One region of the Shewanella aegiceratis genome, then DNA from elsewhere that is predicted to be linked to it. Evidence: predicted binding sites of a transcription regulator. Region 1 holds the regulator's gene; the other holds the start of a gene.
The links. Region 1 encodes ArgR, which controls arginine synthesis, uptake and breakdown. Its sites were predicted from a motif close to ANTGAATANNTATTCANT; they were not measured.
Positions count from the first base shown of each region.

Region 1 (7,429 bases):
AGCCATGCCGGCCTATGTGGTGGCCTATGTCTATACGGACCTGCTGGATTATGCCGGGCCGGTTCAGGCCTGGCTGCGGCAAGTCAATGGCTGGCTGTCGCCTACGGATTATTACTTTCCCGATGTGCGCACCCTGGGCGGTGCGTCTGTGATGCTGGCACTGGTGCTGTTTCCCTATATCTATCTGCTGGCGCGCACCGCCTTCATGGAGCAGTCGCCAAGCCTGCTGCACGCCTCCAGAGTGATGGGGGCAGGGCCCTGGCGCAGTTTCTGGCGACTGAATTTGCCTATGGCACGGCCCGCCTTGGCGGTGGGGGCGGCGCTGGTGGCGATGGAGACGGCCGCCGATTTCGCTACCGTCAGCTACTTTGCCGTGCCTACCTTGACGACGGCTGTCTACGATACCTGGCTGGGATACGGCAGTCTGGCGGCGGCAGCCAAACTCTCAGCCATCATACTGCTGGTGGTCTTCTGCCTGATCGGTGCCGAGCGATTTGCCCGGCGTAAACAGCAGCTGTTTCAGAAACAGACGCCGATAACCTCCCACGAACGATATGCGCTATCGGGTTTCAAGGCTTGGCTCGCCGCGGGCTATTGCGCTGTGCTGCTGCTGTTGGCCTTCGGCCTGCCGGTATGGGTCTTGCTGGGGTATGCCTGGGATTATTTTGATGTCAGTTGGAATCAGGCCTTCTGGGAATACAGTCTCAACAGCCTGATCATTGCCCTAGTGGTTAGTCTAGTCACTGTGGTGTTTGCCTTGCTCTTGATGTTTGTCCGGCGCTGCAGCCCAAGAAAAATCGATATCCTGCCGTCACGTCTGGCCTCGACGGGCTATGCCCTGCCGGGTACTGTGCTGGCGATAGGCGTCTTGGTGCCTCTGAGCCTTCTTGATTTCGCGGTCAACGATCTCTATGCGTATTTCGACCAGAGTGGGCCAGGACTCATCTTCAGTGGCACCCTGTTTGTATTAATTTTTGCCTTTGTGATCCGCTTTGCTGCCATCGCCATCGGCAGCATAGAAAACAGCTATAATCAGATCAGTCCCTCGCTGGATATGGCATCGGTCACCATGGGGATGAGGCCCAGTGCCATTCTATCGCGGATCCATCTGCCACTGCTGCGCAGCGGCATCTTCGCCGCCATCTTGCTGGTCTTTATCGAGTGTATGAAGGAGCTGCCGGCAGCTTTGCTGCTCAGGCCCGTGGGGTTTGAGAATCTCGCCACCTATGTCTACCAGTTTGTCTCAGACGAACAGCTCGAGCAGGGCGCCCTGGGGGCCATAGTGATCGTCTTGGTGGGGTTAGTCCCGCTTATCTATCTCAATCGCTCCTTGGAGCAAGGTAACTAATATGTCGACACTTACCATAGAACAGGTTCACAGCGATTATCAGGGGCAGACGATTCTGCGCGGCTTAGATCTTGTGCTGCATCAGGGAGAAATTGCCGCCCTGCTCGGCCCAAGTGGCTGTGGCAAGACCACGCTCCTCAAGGCGATTGCTGGGCTGCAGCCTATCTCCCAAGGGCGTATCAGCATCAATGGCCGACTGCTCTCTGGACCCGAGACGTTTGTGCCTAGCGAGCGGCGAGAGGTCGGGATGATTTTCCAAGACTACGCCCTGTTTCCTCACCTGACAGTGGCCGAGAATATCTTGTTCGGGGTGAAAGGCTTGGATAAGGCCGCCAGACAGGCGAGGCTGGGTGAGATGCTGGCGCTGGTGAAGCTAGAGGGCTTAGGGGGCCGTTATCCTCACGAACTCTCGGGGGGTCAGCAGCAGCGGGTGTCGATTGCCCGGGCGCTTGCTTATGAGCCAGAACTTCTGCTGCTCGATGAGCCCTTTTCCAATATCGACGCTAAGGTGCGCGGAGAGATGATGGTGGAGATTCGCGAGATCTTAAAGCAGCGCGGGGTAAGCGCCGTGTTTGTAACCCACAGCAAGGATGAGGCCTTCGTGTTCGCCGATAAGCTGGCGCTCTTCAAGGATGGCGCCATAGCTCAGTATGGCAGTGCTGAGAGCCTCTACGCCGAGCCAGCGGATAAGTATGTGGCGGAATTCCTCGGTCAGGTGAACTATCTTAGCTGTGAGGTGAAAGATAGGGCCCGGTTACAGACCCTGCTGGGTGAGGTACAAAGCAGCAGTGATTTGCCCAAAGCGGCCGGATATCGCGGCGAGCTCCTGCTGCGTCCGGAGCAGCTGCAGATGGCAGGAGATGAGCAAGGTGAGGGCACTATAATAGCGCGGCGCTTCCTCGGTAATCTGTGCCACTACAGCATCTTGATTGGCGAGGAGATGTTGGCAGTGCGCTCGCCCCTGTACCATTTTAGCCCTGGGCAGAAGGTTGGCCTGTCGGTGACGCCTCATCCGGCGGTGCTCTTCTAAGCTAGCCTATGTAACACTTTTGTGAAGGGCATTTGCGTCTGGCTATGGTTGCCAACTTAAAAAAAAGTTAATCTAGCCGGTAAATGACGTTTCGCTTTAACGGTTTGTGGGTTGTGTAATACTAATTATCGCTAAAGTTTCGGATAATAACGCCGAAATTGAGACTGACGAAAGGTAGGTTTATTTATGGATAGTCTGGTTATGCCACGTGAACAGCTGGGTGTGTGTGCCGAAGGAAATTTACATAGCGTGTATCTGATGTTCAACGCCAACGACGGCGTCGAGTCTCAGCTGCGTCCCTGCGTCGCCAATGTCGCTCAGTATATCTATGAATTGGCCGACCAGTATGCCGACAGCGCCTTCAACGGTTTCGTGGCCATAGGTGCCAACTATTGGGATAGCCTGTATCCAGGGCGTCGTCCTTCACAGCTCAAGCCTTTCCCGGCCATGCATGCCGACAATCGCGATGCACCGGCCCATGAGTATGATCTCTTCGTGCATCTGCGCTGCGATCGTTACGATATCTTGCATCTGGTGGCCAACGAGGTGTGTCAGATGTTTGAAGATTTGGTAGAGCTGGTGGATGAGGAGCGCGGATTCCAATTTATGGATACCAGGGATCTAACCGGATTTGTCGACGGCACTGAGAACCCTAAAGGGCGTCACCGTCAGGATGTGGCCCTAGTAGGCGACGAAGACGAATATTTCCGTGGCGGCAGCTATATTCATGTGCAGAAGTTTGCCCATAACCTCAGCAAGTGGAACCGCCTATCGCAGAAGAAGCAGGAAGATATCATAGGCCGCACCAAGATAGACAATATCGAGTATGCGTCTGAGGACAAGCCACTTACCAGCCATATCAAGCGGGTCAATCTGAAGGATGCCGACGGTAAGTCGATGGAGATCCTGCGTCAGAGTATGCCTTACGGGTCGATGAGGGAGCAGGGGCTGATGTTTATCTCAGTCTGTCGCAACTCGGTGCATTTCGAGAAGATGCTGAGCAGCATGGTCCATGGCGACGGCGAGGGGAACCACGATCACCTGATGCACTTTACCCAGGCACTGACTGGCTCGGCATTTTTTGCCCCGTCGCTTGATTTCATGGAGCGAGAGGCAGAGTGCGAGGATTAGAGTTCGAGGATTAAGGCATAGCGGTTCTCTTGAACAGTCGCTTAATATGAGTCTCTCAATCTGAATTCCTCAAAGTGACCAGCGTCTAGTAGCTAGACGCTAACCCAATAAAAACACACCCTAAGGTGTGTTTTTTTGTGCCCGCTTAACGTTGAATTAACGGTCGGGATCCCAGTAGTTGGTGGGGCGCTTGGCATAGATCTCGTCGATGGAGCGCACCTGCACCTTATTGTGTTCCGGGTACACCACCACATCATGGGGATCGCGATTGCCCAGCACCAGAAACAGGAAGTCGGCTTCGGATTCGTTTTTCAGGGTATGGGAGATGCCTGAATTTGCAGTAAAACAGATATAGTCGCCTTGCTTAAAGGGGTGAGGTTCACCGTCGATATACAGGGTGGCTTCGCCTTGCAGCGCGTAGAGGTGTTCCTCTTCCTTGGTGTGATAGTGGGCGACGGAGGAGAGTTTGCCGGGTTCAAGTCGTTCCATGGTGACACCGATCTGCTGACAACCGGCGGCATCGCCGATATGTTTTTGATGACTGGCGTATCGATCTGAGTGTTGCCAAGATTCCCAGCAAAGGTTGTCGATATTGATTATCTTATTGTTATTCATCTCGGGTCCTTAACCATCGGGTGACAGAGGGGATGGTTTGGACTCAGTGTATCCTATCAGATATATAGTATTCAATTTGAGGGTGAGTAAAATCTAGGTAAAAGGTGGGTAAAAAAACACCCTTTGCCCAAACAGGCTAAAGGGTGTCTCTCGGGGGATGGCCTAGGCTATCCTTGCGAAGCGGACTAATCGGCGTAGTTAAACAGCGACTTGACCGTCTCGAGCGTCTTGTCCACTTCCTGAATGTTGGAAGGGCAGATGAAGATGGTATCGTCACCGGCGATGGTGCCCAATATGCCCTCTGGCTTACCTATAGAGTCCAGCAGTCTGGCGATCAGCTGGGCCGCACCTGGGCTGGTTCTGACCACTATCATAGATTGATTATGGTCGACATCCAGCACTAAGTTTTTCAGTGGGCTGCCGGCCGTCGGGACCCCAAGCTCGGCGGGCAGGCAGTAGACCATCTCCTGCTTGGCGTTGCGGGTGCGCACGGCGCCAAACTTGCTCAGCATACGTGAGACTTTGGATTGGTTAATGTTGTTGAAGCCCTCGGACTGCAGGGCGTTGACTATCTCGCTCTGGGAGCCAAAACGCTCCTCTTTCAAGATAGCCTTAAAGGTCTTTACAAGTTCGTCTTGATTTTTATTGGCTTGCATATCGAATTATTCTTATATTCAAAAAACTGGGTTATTTTGAATATTTTTGCGCCATTAGTCAAGCGTTATTCGGATTGTGTGAATAAAAATTCAGGTTTACGGGGTGGTTGGAGCGGTAAGTGGTCGCAGGCAAGGCCGGGCAGTATAACTTAAATGGTCTGTAAATGGCAGTTGGCTGGGAGAAATTGAAATTATCTGGCCACACGACTAAGGGATAATTGAATTTTTACCGTGATTCCAGTAATGTTGCGCCATCGGTAAATCTAGATCTATATCACATAATATCCAAGAATTAACGGAGATAACTATGAAAGTTGCTGTACTTGGTGCCGCCGGTGGTATTGGCCAGGCTCTTGCCCTACTACTCAAAACTCAACTGCCTGCCGGTTCAAAACTATCCCTTTATGATATCGCGCCAGTCACACCTGGTGTTGCCGTTGACCTAAGCCACATCCCGACTGCTGTAGAAGTAAAGGGCTTTGCGGGTGAAGATCCAACGCCAGCGCTGGAAGGTGCCGACGTGGTACTGATCTCTGCTGGTGTTGCACGTAAGCCAGGCATGGATCGTTCAGATCTATTCAACATCAACGCGGGTATCGTGAGAAACCTGGTTGAGAAGTGTGCCGCAACTTGCCCTAAGGCGCTGATCGGTATTATCACTAACCCAGTTAACACTACTGTCGCTATCGCTGCAGAAGTACTGAAGGCTGCCGGTGTATACGACAAGAACCGTCTGTTCGGTGTGACTACCCTTGACGTGATCCGCTCTGAAACTTTCGTTGCCGAAGCGAAGGGTCTGGACGTTGCCGACGTTAAAGTGAATGTAATCGGTGGACACAGCGGCGTGACTATTCTGCCACTACTGTCTCAAATCGAAGGCGTAAGCTTCTCTGATGAAGAAGTGGCTGCACTGACGACTCGTATCCAGAACGCGGGTACCGAAGTGGTTGAAGCTAAGGCGGGTGGCGGTAGCGCGACTCTGTCTATGGGTCAGGCGGCATGTCGTTTCGGTCTGTCACTGGTTCGTGGCCTACAGGGCGAAGCTAACGTTGTTGAGTGTGCCTATGTCGATGGTGGCAGCGAGCATGCTGACTTCTTCGCGCAACCTGTACTACTGGGTAAGAACGGTATCGAGCAGGTACTTGCCTATGGTGAGGTTAGCGAGTTCGAAGCCAACGCACGTGATGCTATGCTAGATACGCTTAAAGCCGATATCGCACTTGGTGTCGACTTCGTAAAATAAGGCTAGGCTAAGCCTTTAGTTAGTCCTTAATAAAAAATGGAGCCAATTGGCTCCATTTTTTTATGGGTAACTTTTACCTTGATATCGAGAGGCGAAAGACTGATTAGGAACTAATTGTCTGCTAATTAGTGATCGCGCGCCACGGCGATTCTCGCCAGCGATATCAGGGCCTGCTTATAGTCGCTATCGGGAAGCAGATCTAATGCGCGTATCGCCTTCTCTGCTTCTTCCTGAGCGCGTTTCTCTGTGTAGTCCAGGGCGCCACACTGCTTAAGGGCATTTAATATGGTATCGATATGCTCAGTGCCGTCGCCTTTCTCGATCGCATCGCGAATCAATTGACGCTCCAGCTCGTTGCCGTTGGCGATGGCGTAGATAAGCGGCAGGGTAGGCTTACCCTCGGCCAGGTCGTCGCCTATGTTCTTACCCAGGGCCTCGGTATCGGCCGTATAATCCAGTAGGTCGTCGGTGAGTTGGAAGGCGGTGCCCAGATACTTGCCATAGTCGGCCAGTGCAGTCTGCACTTCTATGCTGCTATCGGCCAGCACGCCTGCCAGACGGGTGGCGGCTTCAAATAGTTTCGCCGTTTTGCAGTAGATCACCCGCATGTAGCTCTCTTCACTGGTGTCTGGGTCGTTACAGTTCATTAGCTGCAATACTTCGCCTTCTGCCAGTACGTTGGTGGCATCGGCGAGTACTTCAAGCACCTCCATGCTCTTCAGCTCTGTCATCATCTGGAAAGAGCGGGTATAGAGGAAGTCACCTACCAATACGCTGGCGCTGTTACCGAACAGGGCGTTGGCGGTTTCCCGGCCGCGTCTAAGCATAGACTCATCGACCACGTCGTCGTGTAGCAGAGACGCGGTATGGATAAACTCAACGATTGCCGCCAGTTTAAGATGCGCTTCACCTTCATAGGCGATGGCGCGGGCGGCCAAGATAGAGAGCAGTGGACGCATGCGTTTGCCGCCGCCATTGATGATGTAGAATCCGAGTTGATTAATAAGGGCGACATCCGATTCCAACTGCTTATAGATAAGTTGGTCGACGGCTTTCATATCAGCGTCTGCCAGCTGACGAATGGCATTCAAATCCATATAATGGCTCTACTTTTAGGGTTGCGAGGTAATTCAGACAGCCCAAATTAAGGCGAAAATGTTATAATTATTAGATTCTACCTAAAAATGCCTCGCCTGACAGTAGCAGAAGAGTATTGTGCGAGTAATTCCGATCTTTTTTTGATCAAAGTGAATTAGGACTTGTCAGCCAGGCGAACTTAGCGTAAACTCCGCGACCATTGTCATTAAAGCTTTTATAGCACCCAGCCAAACAAAAAGGGTCTGCGTGCTAGAAATATCGGAGTAAAATAGCTATGTACGCTGTTTTTCAAAGTGGTGGTAAGCAAC
Region 1 covers NZ_CP080416.1:977,203-984,631, forward strand. The annotation lists gene K0H80_RS04365 (ABC transporter permease) at 1-1,348, shown strand, start outside; gene K0H80_RS04370 (ABC transporter ATP-binding protein) at 1,350-2,378, shown strand; gene K0H80_RS04375 (Dyp-type peroxidase) at 2,565-3,509, shown strand; gene K0H80_RS04380 (cupin domain-containing protein) at 3,666-4,124, opposite strand; gene argR (transcriptional regulator ArgR) at 4,310-4,780, opposite strand; gene mdh (malate dehydrogenase) at 5,088-6,023, shown strand; gene ispB (octaprenyl diphosphate synthase) at 6,149-7,120, opposite strand; gene rplU (50S ribosomal protein L21) at 7,396-7,429, shown strand, end outside.

Region 2 (7,429 bases), 890 kb from region 1:
TCGGCGCTGATGAACTCTTTATTGCTCATCTTCTTCAAACGGTTGAGCTCTTGCTCGATGATTTCCACTTCGGCCTGTGAGCGGGCCAGATCGTAGCGCTGGCGCTTAGCATCTATGACTGCTAGCAATTGCCCCTTGGAGACGCGATCCCCTTCTTCGACCTTAATGGATTCGATAAGACCGGCGATGCGGCTAACAACGTCGGCTTCCTGAGGAGCTTCCAGAGTTGCGGTAGTGCTATAAAAAGAGGAGACATCACCTTGTATGACTGTCGTGGTTTCGACGGGAACGGCGTACTTTTCTTCTTCTTTCTTTGTTTCCTCATTACCACATGCACTGAGTACGGCAACAAATAGTAGGGGAAGTGCCAACTTAAACTTTGAAAAAGATTCCATGTGAAGATACCTATGTTATTTATCCAATTAGCCTTAGTAAGCACAAGGTGTGCCAAAATGTTAAGTGGTTGTTTATCAATGGCTTACGCTAAAACCAGTTAGTGCGTGGTGAGTTTGTTAACTGGTTTGTAGCGAAAATGTTTAACATGTGATGCTTTTGACTAATTAACAGTTAAGACCCATTGCCAAGGTCAGTGCAAATTGGATTTGATACAAAATGTATCTCTACTGCATGGGGGCAGCTTAACTTACCCGGATGTAGGCTGATTAGTTAATGGAAAAGGGCTTAGAAGTGAAAAGCTGAGAGGAAAAGGACTGAGAGAGCAGGACTGAGCGGGATGGGCAGAAAGGGAAGGGCTAAATAGAGGAGCGAAGTGGCAGGTAAAGGGAATCAATCGCTTTAAATCTTGAACCCACTGTGGTGAAGGCTCAGATACCAACATCCAGATATAAAAGCTCGTCTATAGCTACTCATGTAAAAGGTGCGTGTAAAAGGCGCATGTAAAAGGCTCACGTAAAAGCTCAGGCATAACGCCTTGCCTAAAACTGAGGCATTAAAAGATAGCGACCAAAAGAGCTATTAAAGGAGAGCTCTTAAAGAAGAGTGATTAAAGCAAAGCTATTAGAAGAGAGGCATAAAAAAAGCACCCATAGGGTGCTTTTTAAAATCAGGCTGCGATTAACGCTTGTCCAGTTTGACGAAGTCGCGTTCTGGTGAGCCTGTATAGAGCTGGCGTGGACGGCTGATCTTGTGACCAGGCTGGTCCAACATCTCTTTCCAGTGAGCAATCCAACCCACGGTGCGCGCTAGGGCGAACAGTACGGTGAACATGCTGGTTGGAATGCCGATAGCCTTCATGATGATGCCTGAGTAGAAATCGACGTTTGGATAGAGTTTCTTCGATACGAAGTACTCATCTTCCAGTGCGATACGCTCAAGTTCCATCGCCACGTCGAGCAGCGGATCATCGACCTTAAGCTCGGCAAGGACTTCGTGACAGGTTTCGCGCATAACCTTGGCGCGAGGGTCGAAGTTCTTGTAAACGCGGTGACCGAAGCCCATCAGACGGAATGGATCTTCTTTGTCTTTCGCACGAGCGATGAACTCAGGAATGCGATCGACGGTGCCGATCTCTTCTAGCATGTTCAGACACGCTTCGTTCGCGCCGCCGTGTGCAGGACCCCAAAGTGAGGCGATACCCGCTGCGATACATGCAAATGGGTTAGCACCCGATGAACCGGCTAGACGCACGGTAGAGGTAGAGGCGTTTTGCTCATGGTCTGCGTGCAGGATAAAGATACGGTCCATAGCGCGTTCGATGATTGGGTTAACCTTGTACTCTTCACAAGGAACGGCAAACATCATGCTTAGGAAGTTGCCCGCATAGCTTAGGTCGTTACGTGGGTAAACAAAAGGCTGACCAATTGAATACTTGTAACACATAGCGGCGATAGTCGGCATCTTAGAGACTAAACGGAACGCGGCAATTTCGCGGTGGTGTTCGTCGTTGACATCGAGAGAGTCTTGGTAGAATGCAGACAGTGCACCGGTTACGCCACATAGCATGGCCATCGGGTGTGCGTCACGGCGGAAACCACGGAAGAACGAAGCGAGTTGCTCGTTAACCATAGTGTGGGTCTTAACCGTGTAAACAAATTTGTCGTATTGAGCCTTGTTAGGTAACTCACCGTAAAGCAGTAGATAACAAAGATCTAAATAGTCTGAGTCGACGGCAAGTTCGTCGATCGCGTAACCACGGTGTAAAAGTATACCTTGGGCGCCATCAATGTAAGTGATAGCTGATTCGCAGGATGCTGTCGCTAGGAATCCTGGGTCAAATGTAAAATGACCTTTGCTACCGAGTTTGCTGATGTCGATAACATCAAATCCCGCCGTTCCTTTCTTAATAGGCAGGTCAATCGAATCGTTCCCTGGTAGTTCCAATTTGGCTATATTATCAGCCATACCCCGTTCTCCTTACTTCATTCTTATGTGAGTGCGGCTTTGTCAAACGCCAATACTTTACAGTGAATCTAGATCACATTTCAATTTAAATAAGTGTTTAAATTCGTTAGACCATGGTCTTAATTTGACGTAAGTGCCCGTCAATACAGCAACTTGGCAGTTTTTTTTACCAAAAAAACAAAATTTGCATAATGTGATGTTTGTATTTGACATTTGTGGGGCGTATACTTGCTTCGGCTCGAAAGAGCTACAAACAAACCAATTCGTAGACCATTATTTACATACTTATTTAGTGATTTTTGAATTAGTTAACTGTTTGTTTCAACTTTCCTTTTGAGGCGAGAGGAGGTGGTAAGTTTGCTTGCTGGTCAAATTTCGTTCGAAAGAGGTTCAATAACAAAAATAATGCTCAATGGAGCAGAGTGAGCAGAACGTGAAAAAGCAAAGACCTGTCCATCTAGATCTGCAGACCATTCGCTTTCCTGCAACAGCGATTGCGTCAATCCTACACCGTGTCTCCGGTGTCATCATGCTGTTTGCCGTCGGCATTCTTATCTGGTTGTTGAGTGAGTCACTCGCATCTGCTGAGAGTTTCGCAGGCATTCAATCTCTATTTGATACCTTTATCGTTAAGTTTGTTGTCTGGGGAATTCTGACCGCGCTTGGTTATCACCTGATTGTTGGCGTACGCCACCTGATCATGGATACCGGTCGTTGGGAAGAGTTGGAATCGGGTAACGCTTCAGCGAAAGCCGCCTTCGTTATTGCAGCGGCATGGTCAATCATTGCGGGGATTTGGGTATGGTAACAAATGCAGCGAGTCTTGGACGCAGTGGCGTTCATGATTTTATTCTTCTTCGTGCTAGTGCCGTGATCCTTACTTGTTACACCATTTTCTTAGTAGGATTCATCGCCGCTAGTGCGCCTCTCACTTATGACGTATGGCACGGTTTGTTCAGTGCTTTGCCGATGAAAGTGTTTACGCTTCTTGCCCTGGTCGCCATCCTGGTTCACGCCTGGATCGGTATCTGGCAGGTGCTCACCGACTATGTTAAGCCGGTAGCCGTCCGTGGCGTACTCCAATTCGTCTTCGTCGTAGCAGCGCTTTCTTACCTGGCTGCTGGCATTGTTATTGTGTGGGGTGTTTAAGTGAGTATTCCAGTACGTGAGTTTGATGCAGTCGTAATTGGCGCCGGTGGCGCGGGTATGCGAGCTGCACTACAGATTTCTAAAGAAGGTAAGAGCTGCGCGCTGTTATCTAAAGTATTCCCAACGCGTTCTCATACCGTTTCTGCCCAGGGTGGTATTACCGTTGCCCTAGGTAACGCCCATGAAGACCATTGGGAACAGCACATGTACGATACCGTTAAGGGTTCCGACTTCATCGGTGATCAAGACGCGATCGAATTTATGTGTCAAACCGGTCCAGAAGCCATTATCGAACTTGAGCACATGGGTTTGCCATTCTCTCGTTTCGATAACGGTAAGATCTATCAGCGTCCTTTCGGCGGCCAATCGAAGAACTTCGGTGGCGAGCAGGCGGCACGTACCGCTGCGGCGGCAGACCGTACCGGTCACGCCCTGTTGCACTGTCTATACCAACAGAACGTTAAGCATAAGACTGAAGTCTTCTCTGAGTGGTATGCACTGGATCTGGTGAAGAACGAAGACGGTGCCATCGTAGGTTGTACTGCAATCGAAATCGAAACCGGCGAAATCGTTTACTTCAAGTCTAAGGCCACCATTCTGGCTACCGGTGGTGCGGGTCGTATCTACGCCTCTACTACTAACGCTCACATCAACACAGGTGACGGTGTCGGCATGGCAATGCGCGCTGGCGTGCAGATGCAAGACATGGAGATGTGGCAGTTCCACCCAACCGGTATCGCCGGCGCGGGTGTACTGGTAACCGAAGGTTGTCGTGGTGAAGGCGGATACCTGCTGAACAAAGACGGCGAGCGCTTCATGGAGCGTTATGCGCCAAACGCGAAAGACCTGGCCTCTCGTGACGTGGTAGCACGTTCTATGATGACTGAGATCCGTGAAGGTCGTGGCCTCGACGGTCCACTAGGTCCTCACTGTCTACTGAAACTCGATCACTTAGGTAAAGAGACGCTTGAAGCACGCCTACCAGGCGTTTGTGAACTGTCTCGTACCTTCGCGCATATCGATCCAGCCGATGGCCCAATCCCTGTACTGCCAACCTGTCACTACATGATGGGTGGTCTGCCTGCTAAGGTGAGCGGTCAGGTGATCCGTAAGAATGAAGATGGCAGCGAAAGCGATGTCGTTGGTCTGTTTGCCGTGGGTGAGATTGCCTGTGTATCGGTACACGGTGCGAACCGCCTGGGTGGTAACTCACTACTCGACCTCGTGGTCTTTGGCCGCGCAGCGGGTCAGCACCTGGGTAAGGCGCTGGATGAGACTGCCGATCCTAAAGAAGCGAGCGCCGATGAGATTGCTAAGTCTCTTGAGCGTCTAAATCGTTGGGAAAGCAACAAAGACGGTGAAGATCCTGCGCAGATCCGTAAAGATCTTCAGCTTTGTATGCAGCTTAACTTCTCCGTATTCCGTACCGGCGAGGCAATGGCAGAAGGTCTTGAAGAGCTTAAGGCGATTCGTGAGCGTCTGGCTAATGCCAAGCTGTCTGACAACTCAAGAGAGTTCAACACTCAGCGTATCGAGTGTCTAGAGCTAGATAACCTGATGGCGACAGCAATTGCGACTGCTTATGCGGCGAACTTCCGTCAAGAGAGTCGTGGTGCGCATTCACGTGAAGACTTCCTCGAGCGTGATGATGAGAACTGGTTGTGTCACAGCTTGTTCGATCCTCAGACCGAACAGATGACCAAGCGTGCGGTAAACATGGAGCCTAAGCTTCGTGAAGCCTTCCCGCCGATTAAGCGTACCTACTAAGGAAGATAAGATGAATTTGAAGATTGCTATTTATCGCTATAATCCTGAAGTAGACACTAAGCCTTACATGAAGGATTACACGCTAGAAGTGGCTGACGGTACCGATATGATGGTGCTGGATGTCCTGATGCAGCTGAAGGTACAAGACCCAACGCTGGCGTTCCGTCGCTCATGCCGTGAAGGTGTTTGTGGTAGTGATGGCGTAAACATGAACGGTAAGAACGGTCTGGCCTGTATCACACCAATTTCTACCTTCAAGGGTAAGAAGCTGGAGATACGTCCACTACCGGGTATGCCTGTGGTTCGTGACCTGATTGTTGACCTGACTCAGTTCTACAAGCAGTACGAGAAGATCAAGCCTTACCTGATCAACGACGACAAGACACCGGCCCGTGAACATCTGCAATCGCCAGAAGAGCGTGCGCACCTGGACGGTCTGTATGAGTGTATCATGTGTGCGTGTTGTTCAACGGCTTGTCCATCATTCTGGTGGAACCCAGACAAGTTCATCGGTCCAAGCGGCCTGTTGCATGCCTATCGTTTCCTTATCGATAGCCGCGATACCGCCACCGAAGAGCGTCTGTCTGAGCTCGACGATGCTTACAGCGTATTCCGTTGCCATGGCATCATGAACTGTGTTGACGTTTGTCCTAAAGGACTCAACCCGACTAAAGCAATTGGACACATCAAGTCTATGCTGCTTAAGCGAGCTGTCTAAATGCAACACACTGAGCTGATTTTAATAATTATATAGCTCTTTTGAGAGTCACTTCTTCTATGTGAGAAGTGGCTCTTTTATGTAATGGAACTACACATGCCGTGAAATCTGGACTCTAGGGGCGGCAGATATTTTGCAATTGCAGTACATTTGACTGGATTGCATTTTCAATACTTTGGCTAAAAACACGTGTATAAAGTTTGAAAGGAATAGAAATGCACCAAGGCATCATGAAAGCCTGGCTCGAATCGTCTCATTTAAACGGGGCTAATTCGACCTATGTAGAAGAGATGTATGAAGCCTATCAAGAGGACCCTCAGTCAGTATCAGAAGACTGGCGAGCGGTGTTTGATAACCTCCCATATGCCAACGGTGCAACAGCAGATGTGCCCGAAGCTGCCCACTCTAAAGTACGTGAATATTTCCGTAGTTTGGCGCTAGACGGTCGTCACAAGAGCGCTGCTCGTGTGACAGATCCAGAAGTCGATGCCAAACAGGTTAAAGTTCTTCAGTTGATCAACGCCTACCGTTTCCGCGGCCACCAGAATGCGAATCTGGATCCCCTCGGGCTATGGAAGCGCGATACCGTCTCTGAATTGGACCCGGCCTTCCACGGCTTAACCGGCGAAGATATGGAGCGTGAATTCAACACTGGTTCATTTGCTCACGGTGGCGACACCATGAAGCTGGGTGATCTGGTTAAAGCACTGAAAGCAACCTATTGTGCTGCTATCGGCGCGGAATACATGCACATCACAGATACCGATGAGAAGCGTTGGATCCAACAACGCTTGGAGCCGTCATTAGGTAGAGCGAATTACGATAAAAACACCAAGACACGTATCCTCGAGGGCCTGAACGCCGCCGAAGGTATGGAGAAATATCTCGGCGCCAAGTTCCCCGGCGCAAAACGTTTCTCACTGGAAGGTGGTGACGCGCTCGTCCCTATGATGCGTGAAATCATCTACCGTGGCGGTGAAGCGGGTACTAAAGAGATCGTCGTGGGCATGGCTCACCGTGGTCGTCTAAACCTGCTGGTTAACATCTTAGGTAAGAAGCCATCAGAACTCTTCGACGAGTTCGCCGGTAAGCACAGCGATGAGCTCAACGGTTCGGGTGACGTTAAGTATCACCAAGGTTTCTCATCAGATTTCGAAACACCGGGCGGCAACGTGCACCTGGCACTGGCGTTTAACCCGTCGCACCTTGAGATCGTTAACCCTGTGGTCATGGGCTCGGTAAGAGCACGTCTGGACCGCCGCGGTTGTAAGACGGGTCTTCAGGTGATGCCTATTACTGTTCATGGTGACAGCGCCATCGCAGGTCAGGGCATAGTACAAGAGACATTCAACATGTCTCAGACCCGAGCCTTCAAGGTGGGCGGCAGTATCCGTATTGTGGTCAACAACCAGGTGGGCTTTACTACCAACCTGA
Region 2 covers NZ_CP080416.1:1,866,154-1,873,582, forward strand. The annotation lists gene K0H80_RS08395 (efflux RND transporter periplasmic adaptor subunit) at 1-395, opposite strand, end outside; gene K0H80_RS08400 (citrate synthase) at 1,075-2,361, opposite strand; gene sdhC (succinate dehydrogenase cytochrome b556 subunit) at 2,774-3,169, shown strand; gene sdhD (succinate dehydrogenase, hydrophobic membrane anchor protein) at 3,163-3,510, shown strand; gene sdhA (succinate dehydrogenase flavoprotein subunit) at 3,511-5,277, shown strand; gene K0H80_RS08420 (succinate dehydrogenase iron-sulfur subunit) at 5,288-5,995, shown strand; gene sucA (2-oxoglutarate dehydrogenase E1 component) at 6,211-7,429, shown strand, end outside.
Region 2: the regulator ArgR is predicted to act here: its motif matches at 2,638-2,655, upstream of K0H80_RS08400 (citrate synthase).